DNA from 2 places in the Staphylococcus sp. GW823-FHT05F06 genome. Region 2 is predicted to be linked to the other one. Evidence: predicted binding sites of a transcription regulator. Region 2 holds the regulator's gene; the other holds the start of a gene.
What was found. Region 2 encodes NrdR, which represses ribonucleotide reductase genes. Its sites were predicted from a motif close to AACACNATATATNGTGTT; they were not measured.

Region 1 (10,910 bases), on a different contig from region 2:
ATTAATGCAGTAGATATAGAGACGAGTAAAGCAACCAAAATAAGAAACATACGCGTCATATTCTCATAAGAAACACCTAGATTAATTGCTTGTGCTCTACCTAACAAAAGAACATCTAAATATGGTCGAAGTATTATTGTAACAATTATTAATATAACTAATAATATGCCTGAAACAGTTACTAATTTAGAATTTGATGCTTCAAAGCTAGCAAACATAACATTTTGAACTGCTAAAAAAGATTCAGGATTCATTATAAGTTGGAGAAAACTTGTAATACTACGGAAGAAAGTTCCTAATATTACACCAACTAGTAATATGAAATAGACTGAAAAGTGACCTAGTTTAAATATAACTTGAAATAATAGCAATGAAAAAAACACCATTGCGATCAAAGTGATTAAAAAATTAAGGTAGATATTTGTAACAACAGTTGCTTGTTCACCTAAAATAAAAATAGGTAAGACTTTGACAAATAAATACACAGAATCAAGTCCCATAATAGAAGGAGTTAATAATCTATTTGTAGTAATAGATTGGAAAATAACTACGGACGTTCCTATCGATGCTCCTACTAATAATATAAGAATAAATTTTTTGAAACGGCTTTGGAATTGATATTCAAATATATCAAAATCTAAACCTACCAATAAATAAAAAATTGCCATACAAATTGCCATAACGACCAGTATACTTATTTTTTTATTAGCGCTCATTTGCATAATTTTTCCTACCTTTCATTAGCAAGATTAGGAAAATAATTGTGCCAAATACACCTATCGTCAATCCAATATTAATTTCGTAAGGGTAAACAATTATTCTACCAATAATATCAGCAATTAAAACAAAAATTGCACCGAGCATAAGCGTGTGTGGTAAAGCATTTTTCAAATGATCGCCTCTATAGATAGATATGATATTCGGTACGATTAAACCTAAAAATGGTAATGTTCCAACAGTAACAACAACTAATGCTGTTAGCGTTGCTGTTATGAATAATGCTATTTTAATGATTTTTTCATAACTTACACCTAAATTATGACTAAAGTCTTTTCCCATACCTGCAATAGTAAAATGATTTGCAAATACAAATGCCAAAATAAGTAATGGTATTGTGAGATACAACACCTCAAAACGACCACTCGTTATAACTGCAAAGTTACCAGTTAACCAGTTTCCAATGCTTTGTAAAGCATTGGTTCTCAACGCTACAAATGTAGTAAAACTGGATAAAATACCACCAATCATAATGCCTAAAAGTGGAACAAAGATTACATCTTTTACACGGATAAGATTAATTAATTGGACAAATAAAAACGTTCCAACAATACTTAGAACAACAGCAAATAATAATTTGATTAAAATGGGACCATTAGGAAAGAACAACAATGACATTAAAATACCTAATTTTGCCCACTCCATAGTACCAGCAGTCGTTGGGCTTACAAATTTATTTTGCATCATCTGTTGCATAATTAATCCTGATAAAGCTAGTGAACTACCCGAAAGTAGAATACTAACTGTTCTGGGAATTCGACTCGAAAACAAAATGTTTATTTGTTCATCACTTAAATGGAAAATATCTATTAGAGAGAGCTGACTCACCCCTATAAATAAAGAGACAATAGTTAAAATCACTAATAAAATAAATAAGGTATAACCTTTAAAAATAAATTTCATTAGTTAATCTCCTTGCTAAATATTAAAGATGTATAAGGTCAATATACGAAAGTAATGATAATGATAATGATTATCATTAACATCAATATTATAGACTCTATTTTCTTTTTTCAATAGTTTTTTCATATTTTTTGGGAATTTTATAAATGTTTTATCCAGCAGTAATAATACATCAAAATATTTTATAATACCAACTTTCATAAAAAAAGAGATTCCTACTAATTTTAATAGAAATCTCTTTAAAAGTACTATATTAATTATCAAAAACAAAGTCTTCATCACGTAGAGGCTCAACATTTAAAGCCAATGTATAGCCATCACCTTTAACAGAGAAGAAATCGTGGTTCTTTGTAGATGTATCTAGTGCATTTTCAATAATAGGGTTAAACTCTCTCTCTTCGAAATATGGTTCAAAACCTAAATTCGATAATGCTTTATTTCCATTATATCGAACATAATTTAATACATCTTCAGCAAGACCAATATCATCATATAATAAATGTGTATATGAAACTTCATTATCATAAAGTTCATTTAATAATTTGTACATTTCTTGATCAGCTTTTTGTTTCTCACTTTCAGATAACTCATTACGTAGACTTTGTGCATCTAAACCTGTGAACACTCCATGTATAGATTCATCTAAAAGTATCTTACGTATAATTTCACCTGACGTAGTCATTTTTCCTTGTCCTGCGAGATATAATGGATAATAGAAGCCAGAATAGAATAGAAATGTTTCTAAGAATACACTAGAAACACGAGCAATATATTGATCGTAAATCGATGCTTCTTTACCCCAAAGTTTGTGGTAATTTTCTACAATTTTATCTGATTTATATTTTAAATGTGGCTCTTCAATAACCCAAGTATCCAATAAATAGTTGGTTTCACTAGATGGTAATAATGTAGTGAAGATATGAGAATAACTTTTCGCATGGATTTGTTCCATCATAGCCATAAATGAATAAACAGCTTTCTTTCTTAAATCAGTAGTATGAAGCATGATTAATGGCATACCATCATCAGCTTGATGTGTATCTAAACCTGTTAAACCTGCAAGCGCTTTTTTAAAAGTATTTTTCTCAGAATCTGTTAATGTTTTCCAACTTGCTATATCTTTTGATACTTTAAATTCTGTTTCCACCCACATTTGTGAGATATTTTGACGCCAGAACATATTAGTCATATCTTCTTGGGTGTTCCAATTTACCGCCTTCATTAAAATCCTCCTGTCATATTTATGTATAAAATAAAGAGTTTTGAACCAATGTAAATCTATAATTTAAAGAAATACATCAATTCATCACTCTACTCTAAAATCTTTACAACTTAATCAATTAAATCGCACAACTTGTACATTCTTCCACACTTAATAATTTATTACGTGTATAGTATAAAGATTTAAGGCCTTTATGGTGTGCATATACATATAATCTTGAAAGTTCACGTGTTGAAATTTCTGAATTAACATAAAGTATCGTTGAAATACCTTGGTCTACGTGAGTTTGAATTGTAGCTACTAAGTCAATAAGTTTCATTTGGTCAGTATTAAATGCTGATTTGTAGTACCACATTGTTTCTGGTGATAAAAATGGCATTGGATAAAATGTTTCCGCATTTCCATACGTACGACGTTCAATTTGGTCAACAATAGGCATAACAGAACTTGTCGCATTTTGAACATAAGAAATACTTTGAGTCGGAGCAATAGCTAATCTATAAGCGTGATAAAGTCCATATTGTTCTACTTTATTTTGCAATTCTTTCCAATCATTTGAAGTAGGTATATCGATACCATCAAAAAGTTGGCGAACCTTTTCAAATTTTGGTTCAAATTCTTGAGATGTATAGAATTCAAAATATTTACCATTTGCATAGTCTGATTGCTCAAAGTCTTGATACTTTTCTCCACGCTCTTTTGCAATTTCCATTGAACGTTCGATGGAATAATAGTTCATAATCATAAAGAATATATTAGCAAAGTCTTTTGCTTCTTCAGATTCATAGCCAATTTTATTTTTAGCTAGATAACCATGTAAGTTCATTACTCCTAGTCCAACAGAATGTAGTTCACTATTCGCTTTTTTTACACCTGGTGCATTTTGAATATTTGCTTCATCACTTACAACTGTAAGAGCATCCATACCTGTGAACACAGAATCTCTGAATTTACCTGATTCCATAACATTCACTATATTCAATGAGCCTAAGTTACATGAAATATCTCTTTTAATTTCATCTTCAATTCCATAGTCGTTAATTACTGATGTCTCTTGTAATTGGAAAATTTCAGTACATAAATTACTCATTTTAATTTGCCCAATATTTGAATTCGCATGTACTTTGTTTGCATTATCTTTAAACATAAGATATGGATAACCAGACTGTAATTGTGTTTGTGCAATCATATTTAACATTTCACGTGCGTCTTTTTTCTTTTTATCGATATTAGGGTTTGCAACCATATCGTCGTAATACTTTTCTAAATCAATATCATCTAAAGTCACACCGTATTCTTGTTTAACTGTATGAGGTGCAAACATATAGAAATCTTTACCCTCTTTAGCCAAATCAAAGAATTTAGAAGGTACAATAAGACCAGTCGAAATAGTAGATAAACGTAAATCTTCATCTGCATTCACTTTCTTAGTATCTAAAAACTCTTCAACATCGTAATGGAAAATATTTAAGTACACTGCCCCAGCGCCAGGACGTTGTCCTAATTGATCTGCATAACTAAATCCACCTTCAAGTGCCTTAGCAACAGGTAAAACACCTTTAGCTACACCTTTAATTCCTTTAATTGCTTCTCCACGTGCACGAAGTTTCGATAAATTAATGGCCACACCACCACCAATTTTACTAAGTTGTTTTGCAGTTGAATCAATGAAATTGATAGAATTTAAGCTATCGTCTACTTCTAATAAGAAACATGAAACAAGTTCTCCACGTCTTGCTCTACCTGCATTCAAGAATGTTGGTGTCGCCGGTTGATAACGTTGTTCCACCATTGCAGAAATAAATTGTTTTGCTTGTTTAACATTACCATTCGCTAAATAAAGTGCAACGATTGCGACGTGCTGATTATAATCCTCAAGAAACTTAGTTTTATCATTCGTTTTTAAAGCGTAATCCTTATAAAACTTACTTGCCGACATATAACTAGCAAATTGGAAGTGAATTGATTTTGCGTATTCAGTAATTTCAATTAATTCTGCTTCGCTATATTTTTCGAAAACATTAAAATAAAAATTATTATCAACAAGATAATGAAGTCTTTCGATTTCATCATCAAAAGAAATCATTTTATCATGGATTTCTTCAAGATACACTTTCAATGCTTCTTGATCTTTCTCTAAATCAAAGAAACCATTGTCTTTTCTCTTGGTCACTTCATTATTTAATTCAATATGATTGTATTTCTTTTCTTCCATGGTTTTCATTGAAATTGCCCACCTTATCCTTAAATTCAATAATGTCTTTATTTGTCCCTTGTACTTCAAACTTCATCATTAATGGAACTTTATATTCCTCAGAAATTGTATGGCCAGCTTTAGCGAAATTTTGTCCCCAATTTCGATTTCCACTCGCAGCAACAGCTTGTAACTGAGTATGATTTACATTTAAAAAAGATTGAACCGGCTGCGGCACCTCTCCAAATCCAATAGTGCCAGTAACTAAAATGTAGGGTTCATTAACTGATTCGTTACAATTATCTTGAGTAATTTCAAATGTATCTTTAATACCAGCACGACTAATAAATCGTCTAACATTACCAGAAAATGAATAATATACTACTTTCATTGAATCACCTTCTTTCGTCAACCATTGATTCAGCCAAAAGTAGATTAGAAATGATTAAATATCTTTAATATAATTTAAATCATCTACTTATAAAAACAGTTGAAAATAGTTACTTTTACGTAAAATTTTTTCAATCTGTAAATAGCCTTTAAAATATATAAATAACCACAATATATAGTGGTTAAAACTTAAATTTGCACTACATGATAAATTATCTTTTTAGTAGGGTTTTACTATAATTGCAATATTTTCGAGATAAAAGTAGTGTCAAATTGCATTAAAATGATTAAATTCTACAACGTTAAATTCTCAGCTAAACACTATATATAGTGTTTGCATTTCTAATTTGATACTATATTCTGTGTTTCATTATACATAACTCATATCACTAATGAAAGTTAAAAATTGATGGCAGAAACAACCTATCATTTGGAAAGTGCATCACTACGAGATTAGTGTCATTATTTTAAAATAAAAAAATTTTTTTGAGTGTCTTTACTTGCTTTTCTATTGAAATTAGACATATAGGGTTAAAAGAATAGTTACGTAAATTTCTACAATAACAGATATAAATTACATTTTTAAAAACATGATTCTAGCTTTTTATTAAATTGCGCATAAGAAATAACAATCTTTAAAAGCGAACATTTGTTCGTTTTTTATTATAGCTCGTTTCCATTGAATTATCAAGAACTTATGCATAGTTAGATTTTATATGCTAATATAATGTCGTTAATCATATAATATTGAGGCGATGATATTGAATTCAAAAGTTAAAGGTATTATTGCTATATTGATTTCAGCTGTGGGTTTTAGTTTTATGTCAGTCTTTTTTAGATTGGCCGGTGATTTACCAGTCTTTCAAAAATCTCTAGCTAGAAATTTTGTAGCCATGTTTATACCATTATTTTTTATTTATAAATATAGGCAACCTATGTTTGGAAAATTAAGTAGTCAACCCCTACTCATCTCACGTTCAACACTTGGGTTAATTGGTGTCTTACTTAATATCTACGCAATTGATCACATGGTATTAAGTGATGCTGATACATTAATGAAATTAAATCCTTTTTGGACAATTGTTCTTAGTTTAATTTTTTTACATGAAAAGGTAAGAAAATATCAAATCACGGCGATGATTATTGCTATAATAGGGATGCTATTAATTGTTAAACCAGAATTTTCATCATCAGTTATTCCTTCAATAGCAGGATTACTATCCGGTATTTTTGCAGCTTCTGCCTACACATGTGTTAGAGCACTCAGCACTCGTGAAAAACCTTATACGATAGTGTTTTATTTTTCATTATTCTCAGTTGTAGTTCTTATACCTTTTTCAATATTTACTTATACACCTATGACAACAATTCAAATTCTTTTCTTACTCGGCGCTGGATTATCAGCAGCTGTAGGACAAATTGGTATAACATTGGCTTATAGTTTTGCTCCAGCAAAAGATATCTCCATCTTCACATATGCGTCTATAATATTTACTGCATTATTTGGATTTATTCTGTTTGGAGAATCACCTGATATGTTTGCAACAGTAGGATATATTGTCATTATCGGAGCAAGTTACTATATGTTTGATAAAGCAAGACGTGAAACAACTATAAATCAAAATAATTAAAGGAGCTAGAAAATTGACACAAGGACGTCAAAAAGATGAATTAAAAGATATTACTTTATTAGGCAATCAAAATAACACTTATGAATTTGATTATAGACCGGAAGTTTTAGAAACTTTTGATAATAAGCATCAAGGTCGTGATTATTTTGTTAAGTTTAATTGTCCTGAATTCACATCACTATGCCCTATTACGGGTCAACCAGATTTTGCGACAATTTATATCTCGTATATCCCTAATATCAAGATGGTGGAATCTAAATCATTAAAGTTATATTTATTTAGTTTTAGAAACCACGGAGATTTTCACGAAGATTGTATGAATATTATTATGAATGATTTAATTAATTTAATGGACCCACATTATATTGAAGTTTGGGGTAAATTTACTCCGAGAGGTGGCATTTCCATAGATCCTTACACGAATTATGGTCGTCCTGATACAAAATATGAAAAAATGGCTGAACATCGATTAATGAATCATGACATGTATCCAGAAAAAATAGATAATCGTTAATATATATTTTATAAAAATCTCTACTGTTATATTTGATGGTAGAGATTTTTTGTTGCACTTTGCTGCATTAAAGCGTATTTTATATATAGCGCGTCATTGAATAAATATAGTAATAAAATTATTGAAATTATATCATCGGATTAAATGTTACAGATTATATCAATTGACAGAATTTTCTTTTTTCAAATTTTTTGAAAATTATTGAAATTTTCTTATCACAATAGTAAAATCACCTTAAAACAATTTAATAAGGTTATTTGGGCAAGAAAGGTTGGGATGATTTATGACTTCAAATAAGTCCCATGAAAAAGCAGTTCAAGAAATACCACAACATGGATTCTTCGGACATCCAAAAGGATTAGGCGTTCTCTTTTTCGTAGAATTTTGGGAGAGATTCAGCTATTACGGAATGAGAGCAATGCTTATTTTTTATATGTATTTTGCACTCCAGGAAAACGGACTTGGAATGGACAAAACAACAGCCATGTCTATCATGTCTGTATATGGATCATTAATTTATATGTCTTCAATTCCAGGTGGCTGGATAGCTGATAGAATTACAGGTACCCGAGGTGCCACATTAATCGGAGCTATATTAATTATTATAGGTCACATATGTTTAAGCCTTCCTTTTGCAATGGTAGGTTTATTCACTTCTATGTTCTTTATTATTGTAGGATCAGGTTTAATGAAACCAAACATTTCAAATATTGTTGGTAGACTCTATCCTGAAAACGACGTACGCATGGATGCTGGATTTGTTATCTTCTATATGTCAGTGAACATGGGTGCACTCGTTTCACCAATTATTTTACAACACTATATTGATATTAGAAATTTCCATGGTGGCTTCTTGATTGCAGCAATAGGGATGGCTCTTGGATTAGTTTGGTACTTACTATTTAACCGAAAAACTTTAGGTAGTATCGGTATGAAACCGACGAACCCATTATCTTCTTCTGAAAAGAAAAAGTACGGAACAATCATCGGAATCGTTGTTATAGCAATAGTATTAATCCTTATGATTGCTTACTTTACGCATACGCTATCATTTAATTTAATCAGTAATACTGTTTTAATTTTAGGTATTGCTTTACCAATCATTTACTTTACAACAATGATTAGAAGTAAAGAAGTTACTGATACTGAAAGATCAAGAGTAAAAGCATTTATTCCGTTATTCATTTTAGGCATGTTATTTTGGTCAATTCAAGAACAAGGATCTAATGTATTAAATATCTATGGTATTGAAAACTCTGATATGAAATTAAATTTATTTGGTTGGAAAACACATTTTGGTGAAGCTATTTTCCAAACCATTAACCCATTATTTATTTTATTATTTGCACCCGTGGTTACTCTTTTATGGCAAAAGCTAGGAAAGAAACAACCTAGCCTACCTATTAAGTTTGCAATTGGTACTATTTTAGCAGGCGCATCCTACATACTTATGGGAGCAATCGGTCATATTTATGGGGATACACAATTCTCAGTTAACTGGGTTATTCTTTCATACGTTATCTGTGTTATTGGTGAGCTTTGTCTCTCTCCAACTGGTAGTAGTGCAGCAGTTAAATTAGCACCTAAGGCATTTAACGCACAAATGATGAGCCTTTGGTTATTAACTAACGCTTCAGCTCAGGCCATTAACGGTACATTAGTTAAATTAATTAAACCACTTGGTCAAACCAATTACTTTATCTTCTTAGGTGTTGTTGCAACCGTGATTACGTTAATTATATTAGCGTTTATTCCTAAGATTTCTAAAGCAATGAAAGGTATTCGTTAATCATTACACTAAAATGTGGATACAATATAAATCCTAGAAAAATAGCCAGTAAATGAGTTTTTTATAAATTCATTTACTGGCTTTTTATTTATAATACTTTGTATTGTTGGCTTGGTTTCTTAGCGGACAACTTCAGCCTATAGTCTTCAACTTGTCCTGTTCCCTCAAGAATCTCGTCAAAATACTTTGTGTTTATATGTAATTTTACATTGAAATACTTAAAAAATAAGGCCCTTTCGTATAATTTAATAAATACCAATAAACTAAATTAACGGGGTGTCTTATGTATAAAAATTATCATATGACTAAACATACTCTACCAATGGAAACTTCAGTAATTATCTCCACACATGATATGTCACAATATGTGAATGATATTGTAAAAAAATTCCAGGTACTGAATTCAGACAGCATCGTTGCGCAACATTATAGCATCCCAAAATGATATTAAAAATAATATTATATGTCTACACAAATTTTTACCAACTTAATATTCTTACTCTTAAATTTATGTTATTTTATTTGGAACATCTATCTTTATAGAACACTTAAGTTTCAATACCATAAATTTTAATTTATAATGTAAATCAAACATAAAGGAAAGTTCAAACAATCTAATTACACAAACTATTTATCGAAAGTAGGTATATATTTATGAAACAACCGTATAACCATGGTGTTCTTTTCTATCATGAACATAGCGGTTTGAAAGATATACATAATGGCATAGGAGAAGTTGCAAAATCTCTTAGTTCAATGTGTAAACACCTCTCTCTTCAACTCAGTGAAAATAAAGGCGATATTATTAAATATTGTAAATCTATTAAAAATGAAAATTATAGCTCTGATGTAGACGTTTTATTTATTTTAGGTGGAGATGGTACACTTAATGAACTAGTAAATGGCGTTATGCAGTATCAGTTAAATTTACCAATCGGTGTAATACCAGGTGGTACCTTTAACGATTTTACAAAAACACTTCAACTGCACCCTAATTTTAAAACAGCTAGTGAGCAATTATTAACATCACATGCTGAATCATATGATGTGTTAAAAGTGAACGACTTATATGTACTTAATTTCGTTGGACTTGGCTTAATAGTACAAAATGCAGAGAATGTTCAAGATGGTTCTAAAGATATATTCGGTAAATTCAGCTATATTAGATCAACCGTTAAAACGTTATTAAATCCTGTTAAATTTGATTTCTCCTTGACTGTTGATGGTGAAACAAAAGAAGGCAATACTTCGATGATGTTAATAGCAAACGGTCCCAATATAGGTGGTGGACAAATTCCGCTAACCGACTTATCGCCACAAGATGGAAGAGCAAACACATTTGTATTTAATGATCAAACACTAAATATATTGAATGATATATTAAAAAAACGTGATAGTATGAATTGGAACGAAATCACACAAGGTATTGATCACATATCAGGTAAGCACATCACACTCTCAACAAACCCTAGTATGAAAGTGGATATTGA
Region 2 (10,910 bases):
TAGTGCAGCTGACATAATAAAATTAGCAATGGTTAAATTCAGTGAAAAGATTAAAGAAACTAAATATCATGCTAAGTTATTATTACAAGTTCATGATGAACTCATATTTGAAATACCAAAATCAGAAGTAGAAGATTTTAGTAAATTTGTAGAAGAAATTATGGAACAAGCATTAGTGCTCGATGTACCTTTAAAAGTAGATTCGAATTATGGTGCAACATGGTACGATGCTAAATAAAGAAAGGATAATATCATGCCTGAACTACCTGAAGTTGAACATGTTAAAAGAGGTATTGAGCCATTTATAAAAAGTGCAAAAATAGAGAAAGTAACTTTTGCTAAAAATGTAATTAACGGTAAGAATAATAACCGTGAGACGATTATAAAAGGTATGGAATTAGATACTTTTAAAAAACTTACTGAAGGTTATGTTATAAAAAAAGTTGAAAGAAGAAGTAAGTACATTATTTTTTATATAGCGGATCATGACGATGATAGAATCTTAGTTAGTCATTTAGGTATGGCAGGCGGATTCTTTGTTGTTAATAACCTTGATGAGATAAGTACACCGAATTATCGAAAGCATTGGCAAGTCATTTTCGATTTGGATAATAAACAAAAATTAGTCTATTCTGATATCAGACGGTTTGGAGAAATTAGAAATATAGTCAATTTTGATAGTTATCCATCTTTATTAGAAATCGCTCCAGAACCATTTGAAGAGGTGGCATTTGAACACTATTTAGAATGTTTGACAATGAAAAAATATAAGAATAAACCAATAAAACAAACGATTCTTGATCATCGTGTTATAGCAGGAGCTGGAAATATCTATGCCTGTGAAGCTTTATTCAGAGCTGGTATTACTCCGGATAAAATTACTAATTCACTCACTAAACAAGAAAGAAAATCCCTCTTTTATTATGTTCGAGAAGTTTTAGAAGAGGGTATAAAATATGGAGGTACTAGTATTTCAGATTATAGGCATGCAGATGGTAAAACTGGACAAATGCAATTACATTTAAATGTATATAAACAAAAAAAGTGCAAGGTTTGTGGTCATTCGATTGAAACAAAAGTGATAGCTGGTAGAAATAGTCATTTTTGCCCAAACTGTCAGAGATAAAGGAAGAGTGAAATAATGTCTAAAGTGATTGGGATAACTGGTGGTATTGCCACTGGAAAATCAACAGTTTCAGAATTATTAACAGCATATGGGTTTAAAATCGTAGATGCTGATATTGCTTCACGCGAAGCAGTTAAAAAAGGCTCTAAGGGTCTTGAACAAGTTAAAGAGATTTTTGGGGAAGAAGCAATTGACGAAAATGGTGAGATGAATCGTCAATATGTAGGAGAGATAGTTTTTAATCATCCTGACTTACGCGAGGCTCTTAATGAAATAGTTCATCCTATTGTAAGAGAGATAATGGAACAAGAGAAAAACAATTATCTAGAACATGGATATCATGTAATTATGGATATCCCATTGTTGTACGAAAATGAACTACAAGATACTGTAGATGAAGTTTGGGTGGTTTATACATCTGAAAGTATTCAAATCGATCGTTTAATGGAGAGGAATAATTTATCATTAGAAGATGCTAAAGCACGTGTTTATAGTCAAATATCTATAGATAAAAAAAGTAGGATGGCAGATCATGTGATAGATAATCTAGGTGATAAATTAGAACTTAAACAGAATTTACAAAAATTACTTGAAGAAGAAGGGTATATTCAATCGGAGAGTGAATAGTAAATATAATGAAAATTGTATAGAATGCTTTTATTTTGTTATCACAAAGTGTATGTATTATAAATAATTACATATTAAACGCTAATTAGAGGCAAAAAAGCTGGGACATAATTCCTAGCAAAATAGCCAGTAAATGAGTTTTTTATAAATTCATTTACTGGCTTCTTTATTTATAATACTTCGTATTGTTGGTTCGCTTTCTTAGTTGACAGATTCAGCTTGTAGTCTTCAGCTTATTCTGCGTCTTCAAGAGTCTCGTCATAACACTTTGCCTTTACATTGAAATACTTTTAAAAATAAGGCTTTTTCGTATAATTTAACAAATACCACTAAATTAAATTAACGAGGTACCTTATGCATAAAGATTATAATATGACTCAACTTACTTTACCAAAGGAAACTTCAGTACATATTCCCACACATGATATGTCACAATATGTGAATGATATTGTAAAAAATTCCAGGTACTGAATTCATACAGCATTGTTGCGCAACATTATAGCATCCCAATATGATGTTGAAAGTAGTGTTATATGCTTACACACAATCAGTATTTTCTGGTAGAAAAAATTTCTTAATGATACTATTCGAATGATGTGGTTTTCACAAATTCTAAACCCTTCTTATAAAATGATTAATCGATATAGAGTAAATCCAAAAGTAGATGTTTTATTAGAATCCTTATTTATTCAATTCCATAGTCAATGTTTGAATCAAAATCTTATAAATGATAAAGCTTAATTTATATTTATAGATAAATTTATCGGTAAACGCTTTCATTTAAAAATTAATATGTTATACTATTTCCATAAAGTATAACATATAAAACAAGGGGTGCTTTGAATGGCAACGAATATTGCAATTAACGGTATGGGTAGAATAGGTAGAATGGTGTTACGAATAGCACTAAATAATAAAAATTTAAATGTTAAAGCGATTAACGCTAGTTATCCACCTGAAACAATTGCACATTTACTTAATTATGATACGACGCATGGAGTTTATGATAAAAAAGTTGAACCGATTGAAAGTGGTATTAAAGTGAATGGACATGAAATTAAATTACTTTCTGATCGCAATCCAGAAAATTTACCATGGAATGAGATGGATATTGATGTTGTTATAGAAGCGACAGGTAAATTTAATCACGGAGATAAAGCAGTTGCTCATATTAATGCAGGTGCTAAAAAGGTATTACTCACTGGACCGTCTAAAGGTGGAGACGTTCAAATGATTGTTAAAGGAGTCAATGATAATCAACTTGATATTGATACATACGATATTTTTAGTAATGCATCTTGTACTACTAATTGTATCGGACCAGTTGCAAAAGTCCTCAATGATAAATTTGGAATCATAAATGGTCTGATGACAACTGTTCATGCAATAACAAATGATCAAAAAAATATTGATAATCCACACAAAGATTTAAGAAGAGCACGTTCTTGTAATGAAAGTATTATTCCAACGTCAACAGGTGCTGCTAAAGCACTTAAAGAAGTATTGCCTGAAGTTGAAGGTAAACTTCATGGAATGGCTTTAAGAGTACCAACAAAAAATGTCTCTCTCGTTGATTTAGTTGTTGATTTAGAACAGAATGTTACAGTTACACAAGTTAATGATGCATTTAAAAATGCCGATTTATCAGGTGTTCTTGATGTTGAAGAAGCTCCTTTAGTTTCTGTAGACTTTAACACAAATCCTCATTCAGCAATTATTGATTCTCAATCTACGATGGTTATGGGACAAAATAAGGTGAAAGTTATCGCTTGGTATGATAATGAATGGGGTTATTCGAATAGAGTTGTTGAAGTAGCTGACAAAATTGGACAATTAATTGATGATAAAGCAATGGTAAAAGCCATTTAATTAAATATTTATACTTACACTAAACCTGAGATAGCCATATTATCTCAGGTTTATTTATATACAAATAGCCCTAAACAAAGTTGAAGCACCATTGATGTTATTATAGATAACCAATTAGCTTTAGACATATTTCTAGATACTTTCTTTATAAAAAAATGATCCATAGTCATTATTTATTAATCAAGTTGAGATGATTTTGAAATGAGGTGATTTTAACGAATCATCTTTCAAATTATAATTTAATAATGGTACTTTTGGTCGTATTTATAAAATTGTGTAGTACATTTAAATGGTTGAAATTCATTTAATATGGTTAATCACGTTAAAATGTATTATTTTTAATAAATAACATAGCATTCTAAAACCTTTATTTATAAGACAATTTTTCCTTTTTTACACATAGTGGTATTAACAATGTATCATTACATTCTTTCGTTTATAGTTGCAATTGACCTTTCTTTTTTACACAGTACTTTTATAGTATAATGTACGGTGATTAAACTTGGGAGGGTGACATATATGAAATGCCCAAAATGTAATTCTACACATTCCAGAGTGGTTGATTCAAGACATGCAGATGAGGCCAATGCGATTAGACGTAGAAGAGAATGTGAAAATTGCGGAACGCGTTTTACAACATTTGAACATATTGAAGTTAGTCCATTAATAGTAGTGAAGAAAGATGGGACTAGAGAACAATTTTTAAGAGAAAAAATATTAAATGGTTTAGTAAGATCTTGCGAGAAACGACCAGTACGTTATCAACAACTTGAAGACATAACTAATAAAGTGGAGTGGCAACTTAGAGATGAGGGACAAACTGAAATTTCTTCTAGAGAAATTGGAGAGCATGTTATGAATTTGTTAATGCATGTTGACCAAGTTTCCTATGTAAGATTTGCATCTGTATATAAAGAATTCAAAGATGTTGATCAACTCTTAGAGTCAATGCAAGGTATCTTGAGTGATAATAAACGGAGTGATAAATAGATGGGGTTACAAACCTATGAATATGGTCTAAAACCACAAGATGGATTTGAGGTGATTACACATTTCGAATTCACCTCACAACATTTAGATATTTTAAATCGACTATTCACCCCTTTAATCGGAGTTGAATCAATTGGACTCTATCATTTTATGAGTCAATTCATAGATGAAAGTCAACAACTCGGGTTAACGCATTATATATTCATGAATGAACTAAAAATTAACTTATTAGATTTCAGGGAGCAAATGGACAATTTAGAGGCTATTGGATTGATTAAAACATTTGTAAGGCATGAAGAAAAGTACTCTCACTTTGTTTATGAGTTAATTCAGCCTCCAACAGCCTATCAATTTTTTAATGATCCTATGTTATCAGTATTTTTATTTAGTGAGGTTGATAAAAAACGTTATCAAGCACTTAAATCTTATTTCGAAAAAGATGAGAAAGATTTAAGCAAATATCAACAGACAACTAGAAAATTTACAGAAGTATTCAACGTACCTAAAAAGGTCAATGTTTCTGATCAAATTAATTTAAAGCAAATCAAACACTATGATGGTATAGATTTATCTAATGAAACTTTTGATTTTGAAATGTTGAGACAGATGTTGAACCATCATTTTATTAGTAATGAAATTATCGATAAAGAAGCTAAGAATTTGATTATACAACTTGCGACACTTTATGGAATTACTGAAGATGGTATGAAAAATGTTATATTAAGTTCCATTACCAGTGCACAACAATTATCTTTTGAAGAAATGCGTAAGAAAGCTAGAACTTATTACCTGATTGAACATGATAATCAATTACCAAAATTAGAGCATCAAACAAATAAAATTAACGATGAAAAAAAAGATCGACAAGCGGAAGATACAACAAATGATTGGTTACAACTGCTAGATGAAACAAGTCCGATTGATATGTTAGCAAGTTGGTCTGATTCGGAACCTACACAGTCGCAAAAAAGTATGATAGAAGAATTGATTAACCGTGAAAAAATGAATTTTGGTGTAATCAATATACTTTTACAGTTTGTTATGTTAAAAGAAGATATGAAGTTGCCAAAATCTTATATTTTTGAAATTGCTTCCAACTGGAAGAAAATTGGTATTTCAAATGCCAAACAAGCATATGAATATGCATTACAAGTTAATCAACCTAAAAATTACGAAACACATTCTAATGATAAACGACAGAACAATCGTGGAAGACAAAATCAATTTTTATCCAAAGAAAAGACACCTAAATGGCTTCAAAATAGGGACGATCAAGAAGAAAATAAAGAAATAAATGATGACACTCTCGAAGAAGATCGACAAGCATTTCTTGAAAAGTTAAATCAAAAGTGGAAGGAGGAAGATAACTAATGAAAAGTTTCAGAAATATCATGGGCGATTCTCAAAATCTAGATAAACGTATACAAAAAATAAAACAAAATGTAATCAATGATACTGACGTTAAACATTTTCTTGAGAAAAATCGTAGTAATATAACTAATGAGATGATAGACGAAGATTTAAATGTTCTTCAAGAGTATAAAGATCAACAAAAAGTTTATGATGGACATCGCTATGATGATTGTCCGAATTTTGTAAAAGGACATGTTCCTGAACTATATATTGAAAATGAAAGAATCAAAATTAGATATCTACCTTGCCCGTGTAAAATTAAACATGATGAGGAACGATTTGATTCACAACTTATTACATCTCACCATATGCAAAGAGATACACTTCATGCAAAGCTCAAAGATATTTATATGAATAATCGAGAGAGACTTGATGTAGCAATGGCAGCTGATCAAATCTGTACAGCAATTACTAACGATGAAAAAGTAAAGGGGTTATATTTATATGGTCCTTTTGGTACAGGAAAATCATTCATATTGGGTGCTATTGCAAATCAACTTAAATCGCAAAAGATTTCATCAACAATTGTATATTTACCAGAATTTATTCGCACTTTAAAAGGTGGCTTTAAAGACGGTAGTTTTGAGAAAAAATTACAACGTGTGCGAGAAGCTAATATTTTGATGTTAGATGATATTGGCGCAGAAGAAGTCACACCGTGGGTAAGAGATGAAGTGATTGGTCCTTTATTACATTATAGAATGGTACATGAACTTCCTACATTTTTTAGTTCTAACTTTAATTATAGTGAGCTTGAGCATCATCTTTCAATAACTAGAGATGGCACTGAAAAGACTAAAGCAGCACGAATTATTGAAAGAATTAAGACTTTATCGACACCTTATTATTTGACTGGTAAAAATTTTAGAAACAATTGAATTTTATAGTATGTGGTGTATAATAGAGATAAATCTTAATCGTTGAAACTATTGAAGATACGATAATTTAATCTCTGTTACACAGAAAGTCATTAATTGATGAGAATATGGCTAACACATTAAATTATTACTACTTCGTTAATATTGATATTTGTAATGAATATCCGGCTCAAGACCGTTATCTTATGTAAAGTATAGTATATGACTGGTCACGTATGCTTTTCATATACTTAACTAGGGTGGTACCACGACAAACTCGTCCCTTGCTAGGGACGAGTTTTTTTATGCTCAGTAAAGTTAATTTATTCAATAAGCCAACGATCAGATGTTTTATTAAATAGGAGGAAAAAATATGAATCAAATTAATATTCAATTTCCAGATGGTAATACAAAAGAATTTGATAAAGGGACTACTACAGAAGACATCGCTCAATCAATTAGTCCAGGATTAAGAAAAAAAGCAGTTGCGGGAAAATTCAATGGTCAACTTGTAGATTTAACACGCCCTTTAGAACAAGATGGAGCTATTGAAATTATTACTCCTGGGAGTGAAGAAGCGTTAGAAGTACTTCGTCATTCAACAGCTCATTTAATGGCACAAGCATTAAAACGTTTATACGGAGACGTTAAATTTGGAGTTGGACCTGTAATAGAAGGCGGATTCTATTATGATTTTGATATGGATGATAAGGTTTCATCGGATGATTTTGATAAAATTGAGAAAACAATGAAACAAATTGTGAACGAAAATCATAAAATTGTAAGAGAAGTAGTTAGTAAAGAAAAAGCAAAAGACTTCTTCAAGGATGACCCTTATAAATTAGAACTTATTGATGCAATTCCTGAAGATGAGAGTGTAACACTTTATACTCAAGGTGAATTTACTGATTTATGTCGAGGTGTACACGTACCTTCTACTTCTAAAATTAAAGAGTTCAAACTATTATCTACAGCTGGTGCTTATTGGCGTGGAAATAGTGATAATAAAATGTTACAACGAATTTATGGTACAGCATTCTTTGACAAAAAAGATTTGAAAGCACATCTAAAAATGTTGGAAGAACGTCGTGAGCGTGATCATCGTAAAATTGGTAAAGATTTAGAATTGTTTACAAACAATCAACTCGTTGGTGCTGGTTTACCATTATGGTTACCAAATGGTGCTACAATACGTAGGGAAATAGAACGTTATATTGTCGATAAAGAAGTAAGTATGGGATACGATCATGTTTACACACCAGTATTAGCCAATGTTGATTTATATAAAACATCTGGTCACTGGGATCATTATCAAGAAGATATGTTCCCAGCAATGAAGTTAGATGAAGACGAAGCAATGGTCTTAAGACCAATGAACTGTCCACATCATATGATGATTTATAAAAACAAACCTCATTCTTATCGCGAATTACCTATACGTATTGCTGAATTGGGTACTATGCATCGTTACGAAGCAAGTGGTGCAGTATCAGGTTTACAACGTGTTCGAGGAATGACATTGAATGATTCCCATATTTTCGTTAGACCTGATCAAATTAAAGAAGAATTTAAACGTGTAGTTAATATGATTCAAGATGTGTACAAAGATTTTGGTTTTGAAGATTATCGCTTCAGATTGAGTTATAGAGATCCTGAAGATAAGCATAAGTACTTTGATGATGATGAAATGTGGGAAAAAGCTGAATCCATGCTTAAAGAAGCATCAGATGAATTAGGTTTAACTTATGAAGAAGCTATTGGTGAGGCAGCATTCTATGGACCTAAGTTAGATGTTCAAGTAAAAACAGCTATGGGAAAAGAAGAAACTCTATCAACAGCACAACTTGATTTTCTTTTACCAGAACGTTTTGACTTAACGTACATTGGTCAAGATGGAGAACAACATCGTCCTGTAGTTATACACCGTGGTGTAGTTTCTACTATGGAACGTTTTGTTGCATTTTTAACAGAAGAAACAAAAGGTGCATTTCCAACTTGGTTGGCGCCTATGCAAGTTGAAATTATTCCTGTAAATATAGATTTACATTATGATTATGCAAGACTTTTACAAGATGAACTAAAATCGCAAGGTGTCCGCGTTGAAATTGATGACCGTAATGAAAAAATGGGATATAAAATTCGTGAAGCTCAAATGAAAAAAATACCTTATCAGATTGTTGTAGGTGACCAAGAAGTAGAGAATCAAGAAGTAAATGTAAGAAAATATGGTTCTGAAAAACAAGAATCAGTTGAAAAAGATGAATTTATTTGGAATGTTATTGATGAAATCCGTTTGAAAAAGCATAGATAAACTTGAAAATATAAAGTATATCATGTATATTACAAATTAATATAATAAATAGAGTTAGAGGTTGCATTATTAATGACTAACTTATCAGAAGTCGTATGGGACATGTGTTGAATAAGTGAAAGGTAATAATGCCGAAATGATGTTATTTCCATAAATTAGCATTGTTGGGACAACTTTCGAATAGAAGTTGTACTGTCACTTTATGTGATGTGCTACCTTATATAGATAAACATTAGTGGTTGCATATCTTAAAGGTATGTAACCACTTTTTACATTATTGATACAGATATAAAGACAAGTGATATAAAAGTAAAATGATATTAATATTATTTTACTTTTATATCATCTATACCAAATTTATCTACAACAATGATATGCATTGATGTGGTAACAAGTTAGCCTCTACTTATGAAGGAAAGGGAGCTTATATGAAAAAGAATAATAAACAAAATGACGGTGTTCAAAGAGGATTAAAAGATAGACATATTTCAATGATTGCCATTGGGGGATGTATAGGAACTGGTCTATTCATGACTTCTGGTGGAGCTATACATGACGCAGGTGCATTGGGTGCTTTGATTGCCTATGCAGTTATTGGAGCGATGGTGTTCTTTCTAATGACGTCGTTAGGGGAGATGGCGACATATTTGCCTGTGTCAGGTTCATTTAGTACTTATGCTACACGCTTTGTCGATCCTTCACTAGGTTTTGCTTTAGGATGGAATTATTGGTTCAACTGGGTGATAACAGTAGCAGCTGATGTTACTATTGCAGCGCAAGTTATACAATATTGGTCCCCTATGCAAGGTATACCAGCTTGGGTCTGGAGTTGTATTTTCCTTATTATTATTTTCGCGCTTAATTCTTTATCCGTTAGAGTATATGGAGAGAGTGAATATTGGTTCGCACTTATCAAAGTAGTTACAGTCATCATATTTATAGGAATTGGTATCTTAACTATTTTAGGGATTATGGGTGGAGAATTTGTAGGATTTGATACGTTTACAAAAGGAGATGGGCCAATACTAGGTGGGAATTTAGGAGGTAGCTTGCTATCAATTCTTGGTGTATTTCTAGTCGCAGGCTTCTCATTCCAAGGAACTGAACTTATTGGTATTACAGCAGGTGAATCTGAAAATCCAGAAAGAGCAGTTCCAAAAGCGATTAAACAAGTATTTTGGCGTATACTTTTATTTTACATTCTAGCTATTTTCATTATTGGTATGTTGATTCCATATGATAGTAAGGCATTAATGGGCGGTGGTGATAGTATAGCTACTTCACCTTTTACATTAGTATTTAAGAATGCTGGATTAGCTTTTGCTGCTTCATTTATGAATGCTGTTATATTAACAAGTGTATTATCAGCAGGTAACTCAGGAATGTATGCTTCAACAAGAATGTTATATTCGATGAGTAAAGATAAATTAGCTTATAATTCTTTTGGAAAAACAAATAAAAGTGGCGTACCTTATGTATCTCTAATTGCAACTGGAGTACTAGTCATTCTTATTTTCGCATTGCAACATTTAAGTGGAGATGCATATGAATACATTGTAGCTGCTAGCGGAATGACTGGTTTTATTGCTTGGGTTGGTATAGCAATCAGTCACTTTAGATTTAGACGCGCATTTGATAAACAAAATTATGATAAATCAAAATTAAAATATAAAGCGAAGTTATTCCCATTTGGTCCGATTTTTGCAGGTATTTTATG

Region 1: nrdI (class Ib ribonucleoside-diphosphate reductase assembly flavoprotein NrdI) is a predicted target of NrdR. The motif match lies at 5,652-5,669, and genes of this name have one in related genera.

The regions. Positions count from the first base shown of each region.
Region 1 is NZ_JBXAHW010000009.1:12,748-23,657, reverse strand. It holds gene AC1Q7N_RS07185 (iron chelate uptake ABC transporter family permease subunit) at 1-722, opposite strand, end outside; gene AC1Q7N_RS07180 (ABC transporter permease) at 706-1,680, opposite strand; gene AC1Q7N_RS07175 (hypothetical protein) at 1,696-1,959, opposite strand; gene nrdF (class 1b ribonucleoside-diphosphate reductase subunit beta) at 1,934-2,902, opposite strand; gene nrdE (class 1b ribonucleoside-diphosphate reductase subunit alpha) at 3,021-5,126, opposite strand; gene nrdI (class Ib ribonucleoside-diphosphate reductase assembly flavoprotein NrdI) at 5,089-5,487, opposite strand; gene AC1Q7N_RS07155 (DMT family transporter) at 6,242-7,117, shown strand; gene queF (preQ(1) synthase) at 7,131-7,631, shown strand; gene AC1Q7N_RS07145 (peptide MFS transporter) at 7,915-9,420, shown strand; gene AC1Q7N_RS07140 (hypothetical protein) at 9,704-9,865, shown strand; gene AC1Q7N_RS07135 (diacylglycerol/lipid kinase family protein) at 10,075-10,910, shown strand, end outside.
Region 2 is NZ_JBXAHW010000002.1:27,273-38,182, forward strand. It holds gene polA (DNA polymerase I) at 1-238, shown strand, start outside; gene mutM (bifunctional DNA-formamidopyrimidine glycosylase/DNA-(apurinic or apyrimidinic site) lyase) at 254-1,126, shown strand; gene coaE (dephospho-CoA kinase) at 1,142-1,753, shown strand; partial or broken gene AC1Q7N_RS01645 (IS5/IS1182 family transposase) at 2,108-2,491, shown strand; gene gap (type I glyceraldehyde-3-phosphate dehydrogenase) at 2,597-3,622, shown strand; gene nrdR (transcriptional regulator NrdR) at 4,142-4,612, shown strand; gene dnaB (replicative helicase loading/DNA remodeling protein DnaB) at 4,613-5,983, shown strand; gene dnaI (primosomal protein DnaI) at 5,983-6,903, shown strand; gene thrS (threonine--tRNA ligase) at 7,256-9,193, shown strand; lysine riboswitch at 9,241-9,416, shown strand; gene AC1Q7N_RS01675 (amino acid permease) at 9,622-10,910, shown strand, end outside.